3 regions of the Phyllobacterium sp. RCAM01083 genome follow, and region 1 is predicted to be linked to each of the others. Evidence: riboswitches for the same ligand, from Rfam matches in the RefSeq annotation. Region 1 holds a riboswitch; each other region holds the start of a gene.
What was found. Region 1 has a riboswitch for cobalamin ahead of bluB (5,6-dimethylbenzimidazole synthase). Riboswitches for the same ligand answer to the same signal wherever they lie in the genome.
Positions count from the first base shown of each region.

Region 1 (4,276 bases):
GCCGCCAATGAGCAGCGTCCCGGCGATGCGCAGATCATCATCCCGGCAGGCGAACGGCTGGGGCAGGTGGTTATCGAAGCCGAGAACCTCACCAAGTCCTTCGGCGACCGCGTTCTCATCGAAAACCTGACCTTCAAGCTGCCGCCCGGCGGCATTGTCGGCATCATCGGTCCGAACGGTGCGGGTAAGACCACGCTGTTCAAGATGATCACCGGACAGGAAAAGCCGGATTCCGGCTCGATCCGCGTCGGTGAAACGGTTCATCTCGGTTATGTCGACCAGAGCCGCGATCACCTCGCGGCGGAGAAGAATGTCTGGGAAGAAATCTCCGGCGGCAATGAAATCATCAAGATCGGCAAGAACGAGATGAATTCGCGCGCCTATGTCTCGGCGTTCAACTTCAAGGGCGGCGACCAGCAGCAGAAGGTCGGCAATCTCTCCGGCGGTCAGCGTAACCGCGTGCATCTTGCCAAGATGCTGCAGTCCGGCGGCAATGTCCTGCTGCTCGACGAACCGACCAACGATCTTGACACCGAAACGCTGGCGGCTCTGGAAGACGCGCTGGAAAAATACGCCGGCTGCGCCGTTATCATCAGCCACGACCGCATGTTCCTCGACCGGCTGGCGACGCACATCCTGGCCTTCGAAGGCGACAGCCACGTCGAATGGTTCGAAGGCAACTTCCAGGACTATGAGAACGACAAGATCCGTCGTCTCGGACCGGACAGCGTCAATCCGAAGCGTCCGAGCTACAAGCCTCTGACACGCTGATGCGACCGGGAGGGCGGCAACGCCCTCCCATCACCAATTTTGACGTTTCCATCAGTGATATTGGCTGGTTTTAACAAGCAATTTTCCTAAGATGCGGCTGATTTCACCGGAGTGCCGTCATGACAGATCTTTTCGCAACCAGAACGGACATCCTTCCGGCCCGCAAGATTGTTGGGCGGGTGAGCGGCCTGTTCCAGGCGCCGAAAGACAGTTTTGTCACCGCTGCCACGGACACGCTCGATCTCACCTTTGAAGGCATCCGCGGCGATTATCATGCCGGCCTGACGCGCCGGTCCGGCGGACGAGAACCTTGGTATCCGCGCGGAACGGAGATGCGCAACGAACGGCATATTTCCGTTCTGGCGGCCGACGAGCTTGCAATGATTGCCAGCGCCATGGGCCTTGCGGAAGTCAAACCCGAATGGATCGGTGCCAACATGGTTGTCGATGGCATTCCCTCGCTTTCCATGCTGCCGCCGCGCACGCTGCTGTTCTTCGAAGGCGGAGTGACGCTGAAGGTCGACGGGCAGAACGCGCCGTGCAAGGTCGCCGGCCGTTCCATCGCCGAGCGGGCGCAGACGGCGGATCACACCGCGACGGCGCTTGACTTCGTCAAGGCGTCGAAGCGGCTGCGTGGCATCGTCGTCTGGGTTGAAGTACCGGGAATCATCCGTTCCGGCGAAAAAATCGATGCGCGCCTGCCGGAGCAATGGATTTATCCCGGCTGACGCTTGCGTCCTTCGCCGATCTGTGGCGAATGGAATGCAGGTCCGGTGCCTGCATGCAGGAGAATCGGGAAGCCGGTGCAAATCCGGCACGTGCCCAACGCTGTATAGGGGATGGGCCGCGCAGTTTGCCACGGGGAAACCCGGAAGGCGCGCGGTTCAGGTGAACCTCAGTCAGAAGACCGGCCGGACCGGATAGCCGAAACCGCACGGACAGCGGGGAGGTGTCAGGGGTCAGGGCAATCTGGCCCTCGCATTGTTGGGAGCAAACGATGCACGACTCTGCCTGTGGTCCCGTGGCCGCCGCCGATTTTTCCGCGGACGAGCGCGCCGCCGTCTACAAAGCCATCCATACCCGCCGCGATGTGCGCGACCAGTTCCTGCCAAGGCCCGTCGACGACGATGTGCTGCTGCGGCTGCTCGATGCCGCCCATCACGCGCCGTCGGTGGGGTTCATGCAGCCGTGGAATTTCATTCTCATCCGCGATGCGGCACGCAAGGCCGAGGTGCATCAGGCCTTTACCCGCGCCAATGCCGAAGCAAAGGCCATGTTCACCGACGAGCGCCAGGCGCTCTACGCGTCGCTGAAGCTTGAGGGCATCGTGAAGGCGCCGGTCAATCTGTGCATCACCTGCGACCGGACACGCGGCGGCGATGTCGTTCTGGGGCGCACCCATAACCGGCAGATGGATGTCTACAGCACCGTCTGTGCCGTGCAGAACCTGTGGCTGGCGGCGCGGGCGGAAGGCATCGGCGTCGGCTGGGTCAGCATCTACCACGACCGGGACATGCGCCGCATTCTGGCCATCCCCGATCATGTCGAGATCATCGCCTATCTCTGCATCGGCTATGTCGACCAGCTCTACGATCAGCCGGAGCTGCAAAAGCGCGGCTGGCGCGAACGGCTGCCGCTGGACCAGCTCATCTATGAAGATCAGTGGAATGCCGGCGCCGAAGTCAGCTCGGATCGTCCTCGTCCGGATCCAGCAGCCGCGTCGCCCGCCATTCCGTCAATTTCCGGTTGATCGCCTCGAGCACGAAGAAGCGGGCCGACTCCTTGTCATAGCCCTCGTCGCGCAGCGCATCGTAGTCCGTGTGCAGATGGCGGACATGGGCGACCGTGGCCAGCCACACCGCAATGGGTGGCGGCAGGCTTTTCATGTGCGGTGCCGTGGCGGCAGCGCGTATGGGCTCGGAATCCGAATAGGGCACGGCCGGCAAAAGCAGCGTCAGCGCCTTGCCGATGGCCCTTTGGCGGTTGGTTCCTGAACTCATTGCACTGTCTTCCCGCCGATTCGCTGATCGATATACCAGCCTATTTCAGACGCGACAAAATTTGCCGTCAACGGAAAAACAAAACTTGCCAAATCTGTATTTCTCACATAAACATATCTTTATATCTTTTGAGGATACCTTGATGGACAAACGTGATCTCAATCTTGACCTGATGGTCGATACGCTGAAAGCAGCGGCGGAACCCAGCCGCCTGCGCATTCTGGCGCTGTTGTCCCGGGGGGATCTGACGGTTTCCGATCTGACCTCCATCCTCGGGCAGTCGCAGCCGCGCGTCTCCCGCCATCTCAAGCTGCTGTTCGAAGCCAATCTGATCAACCGTTATCAGGAGGGGTCCTGGGCCTATTTCCGCCTCGCTGAATCCCTGGTGGTTGGCGATATCGCCCGAATCCTGCTTGATCGTCTTGATGTGTCCGATCCATTGCTGGAGCGTGATATCGAGCGGCTCGGCTCGGTGAAGCTGCAGCGCCGTGAGCGGGCCGCCGCCTATTTCAGTGCCAATGCCACCAGCTGGGACGCTATCCGTTCGCTGCATGTGCCGGATGGCGCGGTGGAAGCCGCGCTGACGAAGATCATCGGGCGCACGCCGTTCCAGGCGATGCTTGACGTGGGCACCGGCACCGGCCGTCTTCTTGAACTGTTTGCCCCGCTTTACGTGCGCGGTGTCGGCATCGATATCAATCGCGACATGCTGACCATTGCCCGCTCCAATCTTGACCGGTCGGGCATCACCAATGCGCAGGTCCGCCAGGGCGATGTCTATTCGCTGCCGGTTGACCGGGAGTCCTTCGATCTGGTGACCGTTCATCAGGTGCTGCACTTCCTCGACAATCCTGCCGAGGCCATTCGCGAGGCCGCACGCGCCTTGCGTGCGGGCGGGCGCATGCTGATCGTCGATTTCGCCCCGCACGATCTTGAATTCCTGCGGGACAGCCATGCGCATATACGGCTTGGCTTCAACGACAACCAGATGCGTGACTGGCTGACCGAGGCCGGGCTGGCGCTGGAAAACAGCATCGAACTCGAACCAAAAGACAAAGACAAACTGACCGTCAAACTGTGGTTGGCACGCGACCCACGCCTGCTGATCGCTGATCCCGCTTTAACCTCCCGCGTAACGGAGAGTGTCTGATGAGCTTTTTCCGCCAATCCCGCCGTGCCGACCTTGGAACCAATATCAAGGTTTCCTTTGAATTCTTCCCGCCGAAGACCGAGGTGATGGAAGAGCGCCTGTGGGAAACCGTGACGCGTCTTGCGCCGCTCAATCCCGAATTCGTGTCGGTAACCTACGGCGCCGGCGGTTCCACCCGCGAGCGCACGGCCCGCACGATCAAGCGCATCCTGACCGAAACGGACGTGAACGCCGCCGCGCACCTGACCTGCGTCGATGCGACGAAGGAAGAGGTTGATACCGTGGTGCGCGAATTTGCGGCCATGGGCGTGAAACGCTTCGTTGCCCTGCGCGGCGATCCGGCCGGCGGCGTCGG
Region 1 is NZ_JBVFZN010000005.1:415,298-419,573, forward strand. It holds gene ettA (energy-dependent translational throttle protein EttA) at 1-771, shown strand, start outside; gene ACZ25R_RS08695 (MOSC domain-containing protein) at 891-1,499, shown strand; cobalamin riboswitch at 1,526-1,701, shown strand; gene bluB (5,6-dimethylbenzimidazole synthase) at 1,769-2,521, shown strand; gene ACZ25R_RS08705 (DUF2293 domain-containing protein) at 2,454-2,771, opposite strand; gene ACZ25R_RS08710 (ArsR/SmtB family transcription factor) at 2,914-3,921, shown strand; gene metF (methylenetetrahydrofolate reductase [NAD(P)H]) at 3,921-4,276, shown strand, end outside.

Region 2 (4,276 bases), 850 kb from region 1:
GGCGTGTCAGATGGATGACGGCAAAAATCGCCGAAGCAAGCAGCATCGCGAATCCCAGGAAGGAAAACAGGCTGGTCAGGTGTCCAGGCACATCGCTCCAGCGCGGCCTGATGATATCAGCCGTGTTGTAGGGATCGCCGCTATACTGGCACATGACGAAAGAGCCGCCATTGCGCACAAGTGTGGCATCGAGATCGGATACCAGGGCACTGACGGCGTCCCGGTGTTCAGGCATGTCACGCATATACACAAGCACAGCCTTCGTCGCAGCAAGATAGGCGTGCGAACAGGCATTGAACGGGCTTTGCTCATCCGCGATGCTGCCGGGGACAATGCCCCAGAGACAATAGCTGTATTGGATATTGGTGTAGTTCAGCAGCCGCCGGAATTTCTCATCGGTGCGGGTCATGCGGGCCGCCAGATCGAGGATCGGCTTGCGGTAGTCGGCGATAACCGCCATTTCACCATGGGACAGGCTTGGAATGGAAATGCCCGATGTATCGGTACCGGCGCTGCTGCGGTGCGCCCAGCCGCTTTCGGTTTGCAGCATGAACAAGCATGAGAGCAGAGCCAGAAGCCAGCCTCCCGGGCATCCCATGGGGATATCGAAGCGTTGCGGTCTCATGACAGTCCCATCGGCAGCGGAAGCCTGAACGCCCGCGGGCGTTCAGGAATGGCGCGACTGCGCTCAGCGTGCCGCATGCAGGCGATAGCGCGGACGCTGTCCGGCCAGAACCCGTTGAGCCAAAGCGCCGAAGAGCAGACCAAGCGTTGTCCAGACGATCACATGGATGCCCAGCGATGCGACGCGGAAGTTCCAGAGAACGGTCGGTGAGAACTGTTCGGGAACTTCATTGATGGCGGGAAGCGCGTATTGCACCAGCGCAATGAACACGACATAGGCGGCACCGGCCATCAATGTCGCGTTCCATGCGCCGTGCTGGGCATAAAGGCGCTTTGCCAGACCCACAGCCGCCGCAAGGGCACCGAGCGAAACCACCAGCATGACGAAGAACAGTTCCGTTCTGGCCCCGATGGTATCCGGGCTGCCAACCGCAGGCGGATTCATCGGGTACTTGATGCAGGGAACGAGAACAATTGCCACAAAACCTGCGAGCGCCAGCAGGGCCGCCGTACTGCGCGGGCTGAGGGAACTGACCCGGCCATGCACAAAGGCAAAGACCAGGGAGAACAATCCGCCAAGCGCGGCACTGTAGACGACAAGGCCGGTAAACAGGCCGATGCCGGCCTGTGTCGCCCGCGTGACAAGCTCCGGTTCAGCCGCTGCGCCGGCCGCCTGGCTCATCTTTTCCTCGAAGGCAATGGCATGATCAACCTGCGGTTCACCGAACACCCGGGCAAACCCGAACGCCAATAACCCTGCGATGACCCCTGCGATCATGCCGCGGATCAAAAGATCTCTTGTCATTGTTTTGTTTCCTCAGTGGCAGGGAAAACCGAGGAGATGGCGGCCGTCATGAACGAATTCGTGCACATACATGCCCGAGAAGAGCGACATCGCACCTTCTTCCGCACCAATGAAATAGATTGCGAGCAGCATGATCAGCCCGCCGAAAATGGCCCAGGGCAAGACTTCGCCAAGAGGAATGGGCGTGACGCCTGCTGACGGCGTAAGAGCGATATCGGACATGAATTTTCTCCCAGAATGACGCGTTCACTAACGGAATAAATGATGTTGCGGCCAGGGTCTGGCTTTCAATCAGTGAAAAAGGACTGATTAATTACAGTGGCGCGACCGCTCCGGAATTTCACCGGCTTCCAAACTCGCAACAGCACGGTTATATCTGTGCGCGCCGCAGACTGTCAATGAACGGTCTGCAGGCTGTTTCCGGTTTTTTCCTGAGGGTTTTGAGGGATATTTTGACCAGAGCCACGCGGTTGACCCTTGTTTGCCATGGCGCCACACCGGCGGTCCGCACAGGTGCTTTCCCCGCCGACGAAGCGCTTGAACCCGGGGAAGCCCAAAACCTGCAGGCTATTGCCGGGCATTTGCGCCGTGCGCACCGTGTTTTGATCAGTCCGGCGCTGCGCGCCCGGCAAACCGCCGATGCCCTGGGTCTGGTATCCGTTGTCGATGCGGCGTTGGCGGATATCGATTACGGGAAATGGGCGGGGAGGACACTCGCCGCTGTCCACGAAGCTCACCCGGACGATGTAACGGACTGGATGAACAATCCCGCCTCGGCCCCGCATGGCGGCGAATCCATCCATGATTTTCTCGTCAGGATTGCAGATTGGATGAGCGCGCATATGCATGATGGCGGTCACACAATCGTGGTGACGCACGCTTCCGTCATTCGTGCCGCTGTTCTGAGCGTGTTGCAGGCACCGGATTCCGCATTCTGGCGCATCGATGTCGAGCCGCGCAGCTGTACGGAAATGAGCAGCGACGGCCGCCGGTGGATGCTTCGCGCTGCCGCCTGCGTGCCGCCGCATCCCACAGGGATTCTGCCATGATCCCGGCAAAAATCAGGCTTAGCTTTCGCCGCGCGGTCGCACCCTTTCTCCGGATCCGTCAAATCCGCCCGCTCACAGGAGTTCTCATGTCACGGCTCATTCGTATTTTTGCTGTCGCAACGGTCCTTAATGCCGGCCTGTTGGGGCAGGTATTGGCGCACGCCCATCTTGAATCGGCAGTTCCGGCCGAAAACGCCATCGTGAAGGTCTCGCCCGTCGAGATCGATCTGACATTTTCCGAGGGTTTGAACCTGAAATTCTCAGGTGCAACGATCACTGGCCCGGGCAAGGCGACCATATCGACGGGACAGGCCAAACTGTCGATCAACGACCACAAGACACTGGTTATTCCGCTGTCGGCCCCCCTCGCGTCGGGGGAATATACCGTGAACTGGACCGCACTTTCCACCGACGGTCACAAGACCAAGGGCAGCTATACATTCACCGTCAAACCCTGATGGGGTTGGAGACCACGCTTGTTCTGTGCAGGTTCGTGCACAATACGTCCACGATGTTCCTGTGGGGCGCGTTTGCCTATCTCGCACTGCTTGTGCCCAAACCCCTGGCGCTGGAGATCGGGGAGCGCCTGCGTCCTGCGAGCGGGATCGCGGTCTTTCTGGCTATCGGAACGATCTTTGCCGCTCTGCCGCTGCAGGCTGGAATGATCGGGCAGGGCTGGAGCGATGCCGTCGATCTCGGAACCATCCGCGACGTGCTGCTTGAGACAAGCGTCGGCCGCGGCTGGGCGATACAGGTCGCGGCGGCCCTGCTTTTGTTGCCCGCATTGGCTCTCTCGCCACGCCGCGCGTCCATCGCTCTTGCCATGGCTTCGGGGCTGCTTCTGGCAAGCCTGGCATTTTCCGGCCATGCCACAATGCGGGAGGGCTGGATCGGCGCGGCCCACCGTTTTAACGATATGGTGCATGTGCTCTCGGGCGGCGCGTGGATCGGCGCGCTGATACCGGTCGTGCTGATCCTTGGCCGGTTGCGCCAGGCGGAATGGCGTGTGACTGCGCAAACGGCGCTGATGCGGTTTTCGTCGGCCGGTCATGCGGCCGTCGCACTGGTGATCGCATCCGGCGTGGTCAATACCACGCTCGTCCTTCGACGTCTGCCGGCTGATTGGACATCCCTCTATCAGGCCTTGCTGGCGCTGAAGATCATTCTGGTTGTGGTGCTGACCGGACTGGCCCTGATCAACCGGTATGTTTTCGTTCCGCGCATGCGCACCAGCGAGGCAGGTTCCATACGCGCCATACGGCTCGGAACCCTGACGGAGATCGCACTGGGCATTGTCGTGCTCGGGCTGGTTGCCTGGTTTGGCATGCTCGAACCCGTCTAGGTCGAAAAATGTGAGGGGCAAGTCACGTTCGATTGGGCTGTCTCGTCTTGGTGGCGCAAGACCAATTGCAGGCAATGACAGGAGACTGGCACATGATCAGGAATATCTTTCTCGCAGGCGCCAGCGGCGCGGTTGGCAGGCGGCTCGCACCGCTGTTGGTGGAGGCCGGATATGTGGTGACCGGCACCACGCGAAGCGCCGAGAAGGCCGCTTCCTTGCGCCAGATCGGGGTTGAGCCGGCCATTGTCGATGTTTTTGATGCCGAAAAACTCAAATCCGTTGTGGCTGAGGCCGAGCCCGATGTGATCATACATCAGCTCACGGATTTGCCGCACGGTGTCAGTCCTGCGGCGATGAAGGATTTCATCAGCCGCAATGCCCGCATCCGCAGCGAGGGAACCGCTAATCTCGTACAGGCGGCAAAAGCTGCGGGTGTCGGGCGTATTATCGCGCAGA
Region 2 is NZ_JBVFZN010000005.1:1,262,677-1,266,952, reverse strand. It holds gene ACZ25R_RS12930 (hypothetical protein) at 1-550, opposite strand, end outside; gene ACZ25R_RS12925 (CbtA family protein) at 689-1,429, opposite strand; gene ACZ25R_RS12920 (CbtB domain-containing protein) at 1,442-1,651, opposite strand; cobalamin riboswitch at 1,684-1,834, opposite strand; gene ACZ25R_RS12915 (histidine phosphatase family protein) at 1,882-2,478, shown strand; gene copC (copper homeostasis periplasmic binding protein CopC) at 2,565-2,936, shown strand; gene copD (copper homeostasis membrane protein CopD) at 2,936-3,820, shown strand; gene ACZ25R_RS12900 (NAD-dependent epimerase/dehydratase family protein) at 3,913-4,276, shown strand, end outside.
Region 2: linked by a shared signal. The riboswitch ahead of ACZ25R_RS12920 (CbtB domain-containing protein) and the one ahead of bluB (5,6-dimethylbenzimidazole synthase) in region 1 are both predicted to bind cobalamin.

Region 3 (4,276 bases), on a different contig from region 1:
AAGGACAAGAAGATCATCCGCATGAGTGGTCAGTATCTGCTGGGCTTCGGGCCGCGTGCGCCCAAGGCAATTCACGAGCTGGCAGAAGCCATTTACGGCAACGAACTCGGCAAATGAGTGAGACCGTCTTGAGAAAACCTGCCGTCCTTGCTTCCGCACAGGGCGGCAGCAGACTGCGCCCGGAGGGTGACCGGTCGGCGTTTGCGCGCATGGTCATTGCCTGCCTGTGCGTGGCGCTCGTTGCCACAGTCCTTTTCAGCCTTGCCTTTGGTGCATCCGATGCATCTGTCCTCTCCGTCGTGAAGTCCCTGATTGCTGGATCCGACACCACGGACAATGCGCTCTCCGTCCGCGACCGCATCATCATTTACGATATCCGCTTGCCCCGCGTCATTCTCGGCGCGCTGATCGGCGCGTCGCTCGCCGTATCGGGCGCGGTCATGCAGGGATTGTTCCGCAATCCGCTGGCCGACCCCGGCATCGTCGGCGTCTCGGCGGGCGCCGGGCTTGGCGCGGTCAGCATCATCGTTCTCGGCGGAACCTTCCTCGCCCCGGTGATCGCCCTGTTCAGTCTCTATGCCTTGCCGCTCGCCGCTTTCTTCGGCGCCCTCATCTTCACGCTCATCCTCTACCACGTCGCGACGCGGCGCGGGCAGACATCCATCGCCACCATGCTGCTCGCCGGTATTGCGCTCGGCGCCATGGCCGCCGCCTATATCGGTGTCCTGGTCTATGTCGCCGACGACAAACAGTTGCGCGATCTGACATTCTGGGGGCTGGGATCGCTGGCGGGAGCCAATTGGGTCAAGATCGCCGCATCAGGCCCGCTCATTGCGCTCGCCCTCGTCATTTCACCGTTCCTCGCCCGCGGCCTCAACGGGCTCGCCCTCGGGGAAGCATCGGCCAGCCATCTCGGCATCCCGGTGCAGCGGTTCAAACGCATTGCCATTGTCACCGTCGCTGCGGCCACCGGCGCATCGGTTGCGGTCAGTGGCGGCATCGGCTTTGTCGGCGTCGTCGTTCCGCATCTGCTGCGCCTCGTGATCGGTCCCGATCATCGCTATCTCCTGCCGGCCGCCGCCCTCCTTGGCGCCAGCCTGCTGCTGATTGCCGATGCGGTCAGCCGAACGATTGTTGCGCCATCGGAACTGCCGATCGGCATCGTCACGGCAGCCGTCGGCGCACCGTTCTTCCTGTGGATATTGCTGCGCCGCCGCGGCATTCTGGACCTCTGACCATGATCCGTGTTTCCGATGTCTTCGTATCCCTCGGCCGAAACAGAATCGTCGAGGACGTATCCTTTGATGCGCAGGCCGGCGCATTCACAGTTATCGTCGGCCCCAACGGGTCAGGCAAAACGACCCTGATGCGCGCACTCTCCGGTGATCTGCCGCATGAGGGCGTCATCAGCATCAACGGCACGCCGATCGACCGGCTGAAGCTCTGGCAGATGGCAACCATGCGGGCGATCCTGCCGCAATCCACCTCGCTGTCCTTCCCGTTTACCGTGCGTGAGATCGTCAAGCTGGGCATGACCAGCGGCCGCTCCGGTGTTTCGCGCCACAACGTGGACACACTGCCCGATGAAGCGCTTGAGCGCGTTGACCTCGCGGGTTTCGGCGGGCGGTTCTATCAGGAACTCTCCGGCGGCGAGCAGCAGCGGGTGCAACTGGCGCGCGTCCTCTGCCAGGTCTGGCAGCCGGTGCTCGACGGCCAGCCGCGCTTTCTGTTCCTCGATGAGCCGGTATCGAGCCTCGATATCAAACATCAGCTGATCATCATGCAGATTGCCCGCGACTTTGCCGATCGCGGTGGCGGGGTCATCGCGATCCTGCATGACCTCAACCTCACCTCCATGTTTGCCGACCGGGTGGTGGTCATGCACAGGGGGAGGGCCGATTCTGTGGGCACCCCCATGGAGGTCTTGACCGATGACCGCATCCTGCGCGTCTATGAATGTGCGCTCAAGGTGGGCGGTCTGCCCGGAAAATCCGTGCCGTTCGTCTTGCCGCAATCCGCAGTGTTCTGAGCAAGTGAAGATGCCGCCATCCACCTATTGACTAAAAACGGTGATTTGATACTAAATATAGATGTTATGGTTCTCCCCGAGTCGCAAGACCGGGAGCTAAGAGGGAAGCCGGTGAAATGTCCTGGACATTGATACCGGCGCTGCCCCCGCAACTGTAAACAGCGAGTTGTTGTCGACAATGCCACTGGAGCCGCGCTTCGGGAAGGCCGACACCAGCGTCGACCTGTGAGCCAGGAGACCTGCCATGACATGATGAACGTCCACGGGCGGGGTGTCCCGGTGTGTCGCTTGCAATGGTCGGCCGCAAGCTGACCGGATTCTTGCACGCGTGCGCTCGACCTTTGCCCCCAACATTTGGGGTATAAGCACATGTCTCTTTCTCTTCAAACCACCCGCGTCGACGGTCAGTCGCCGGTTCGTCCCGCCGAATTGCTGCCATCATCCAGCGAGCCCGGCTATCGCGTCATTCGCCGCAATGGCTCGGTCACGCCCTTCGACCCGCTGAAAATCACCGTTGCTCTCACCAAAGCCTTCCTCGCCGTCGAAGGTAATGTCGCTGCCGGTTCGCGCCGTGTGCACGATGTCGTCGAAGGCTTGACCGCCGACATCGTGACAACATTGAAGCGCCGCAGCAGTGAAGGCCGTCTGTTCCACATCGAGGATGTGCAGGATCAGGTCGAACTTGCCCTCATGCGCAGCGAAAACCACAAGGTTGCGCGTGCTTACGTGCTCTATCGGGAAGAACGCGCGAGAGAACGCGCAAAACTGGTGGAACCCGTGGCCACAACCGGCCCGTCGCTGAGCGTTACGCTCCTCGACGGAACCAGGGCACCGCTCGATGCGGCGCGCCTCGCCCGCATCATCGATGAAGCCTGTGAAGGACTTGAGGGGGTCAGCGCCGCACCGATCCTCAGCGAAACCCAGCGCAATCTTTACGACGGTATCACGCTCGATGAATTGTCGCTTGCGCCCATTCTGGCTGCACGCACACTCGTTGAAACAGAACCGAACTATTCCTTTGTCACCGCGCGGCTGCTTCTCGACAAACTGCGCCGCGAAGCCTTGAGCTTTGTCTTCGGCAGGCCCGAACAGGCGACCCAGCATGAAATGGCGGAGCGATACGCCGATTATTTCCCCGCCTATGTGAAGGCCGGCATTGAAGCCGAACTGCTCGATCCGGAACTCGCCCGCTTCGACCTGCGGAAAATATCAGCCGCTCTGAAGCCGGAACGCGACCTGCAGTTCCAGTATCTTGGCCTGCAGACATTGTATGATCGTTATCTCCAGCAGACACGCGGTATCCGGTTCGAACTGCCACAGGCCTTCCTGATGCGCGTTGCCATGGGCCTCGCCACCCGTGAGATCGACCGGGAAGCACGCGCCATCGAATTCTACGATCTGCTGTCGTCGTTCGACTTCATGGCTTCCACCCCGACCTTGTTCAATTCGGGCACGTTGCGCCCGCAGCTGTCCTCCTGCTTCCTGACCACCGTCGCCGACGATCTCGATGGCATCTTCAAGGCGGTGAAGGACAATGCGCTTCTGGCAAAATATTCCGGCGGTCTTGGCAATGACTGGACGCCCGTGCGTGGCCTTGGCGCCCATATCAAGGGAACCAACGGTGAAAGCCAGGGCGTTGTACCGTTCCTGAAAGTGGCCAATGATACGGCCATCGCGGTCAATCAGGGCGGCAAGCGCAAGGGCGCGGTCTGCGCCTATCTCGAGACCTGGCATGTCGACATCGAGGAGTTCCTCGATCTGCGCAAGAATACCGGTGACGACCGCCGCCGCACCCATGACATGAACACTGCCAACTGGGTGCCTGACCTGTTCATGAGCCGCGTCGAGGCGGACGAGCCATGGACCCTGTTCTCACCCGACGAGACGCCGGATTTGCACGACCTCTATGGCGCGGCATTCAAATCCGCCTACGAGGCCTATGAAGCCAAGGCCGCACGCGGGGAAATCCGTGTCTTCCGCACCGTGCGGGCACTGGATCTCTGGCGCCGGATTTTGACGATGCTGTTCGAGACCGGCCACCCATGGGTCACGTTCAAGGACCCCTGCAATATCCGCTCGCCGCAGGGTCATGTCGGCGTGGTGCATTCCTCGAACCTGTGCACGGAAATTACCCTCAACACATCGAAGGATGAGGTTGCGGTGTGCAACCTCGGCTCGATCAATCTTGCCAATCACATTGCAGCCGAAGGTCTCGACCTCAAGCGTCTGGCGCGCACTGTGGCAACG
Region 3 is NZ_JBVFZN010000003.1:449,539-453,814, forward strand. It holds gene ACZ25R_RS03640 (heme/hemin ABC transporter substrate-binding protein) at 1-117, shown strand, start outside; gene ACZ25R_RS03645 (FecCD family ABC transporter permease) at 114-1,235, shown strand; gene ACZ25R_RS03650 (heme ABC transporter ATP-binding protein) at 1,238-2,029, shown strand; cobalamin riboswitch at 2,080-2,290, shown strand; gene ACZ25R_RS03655 (ribonucleoside-diphosphate reductase subunit alpha) at 2,399-4,276, shown strand, end outside.
Region 3: linked by a shared signal. The riboswitch ahead of ACZ25R_RS03655 (ribonucleoside-diphosphate reductase subunit alpha) and the one ahead of bluB (5,6-dimethylbenzimidazole synthase) in region 1 are both predicted to bind cobalamin.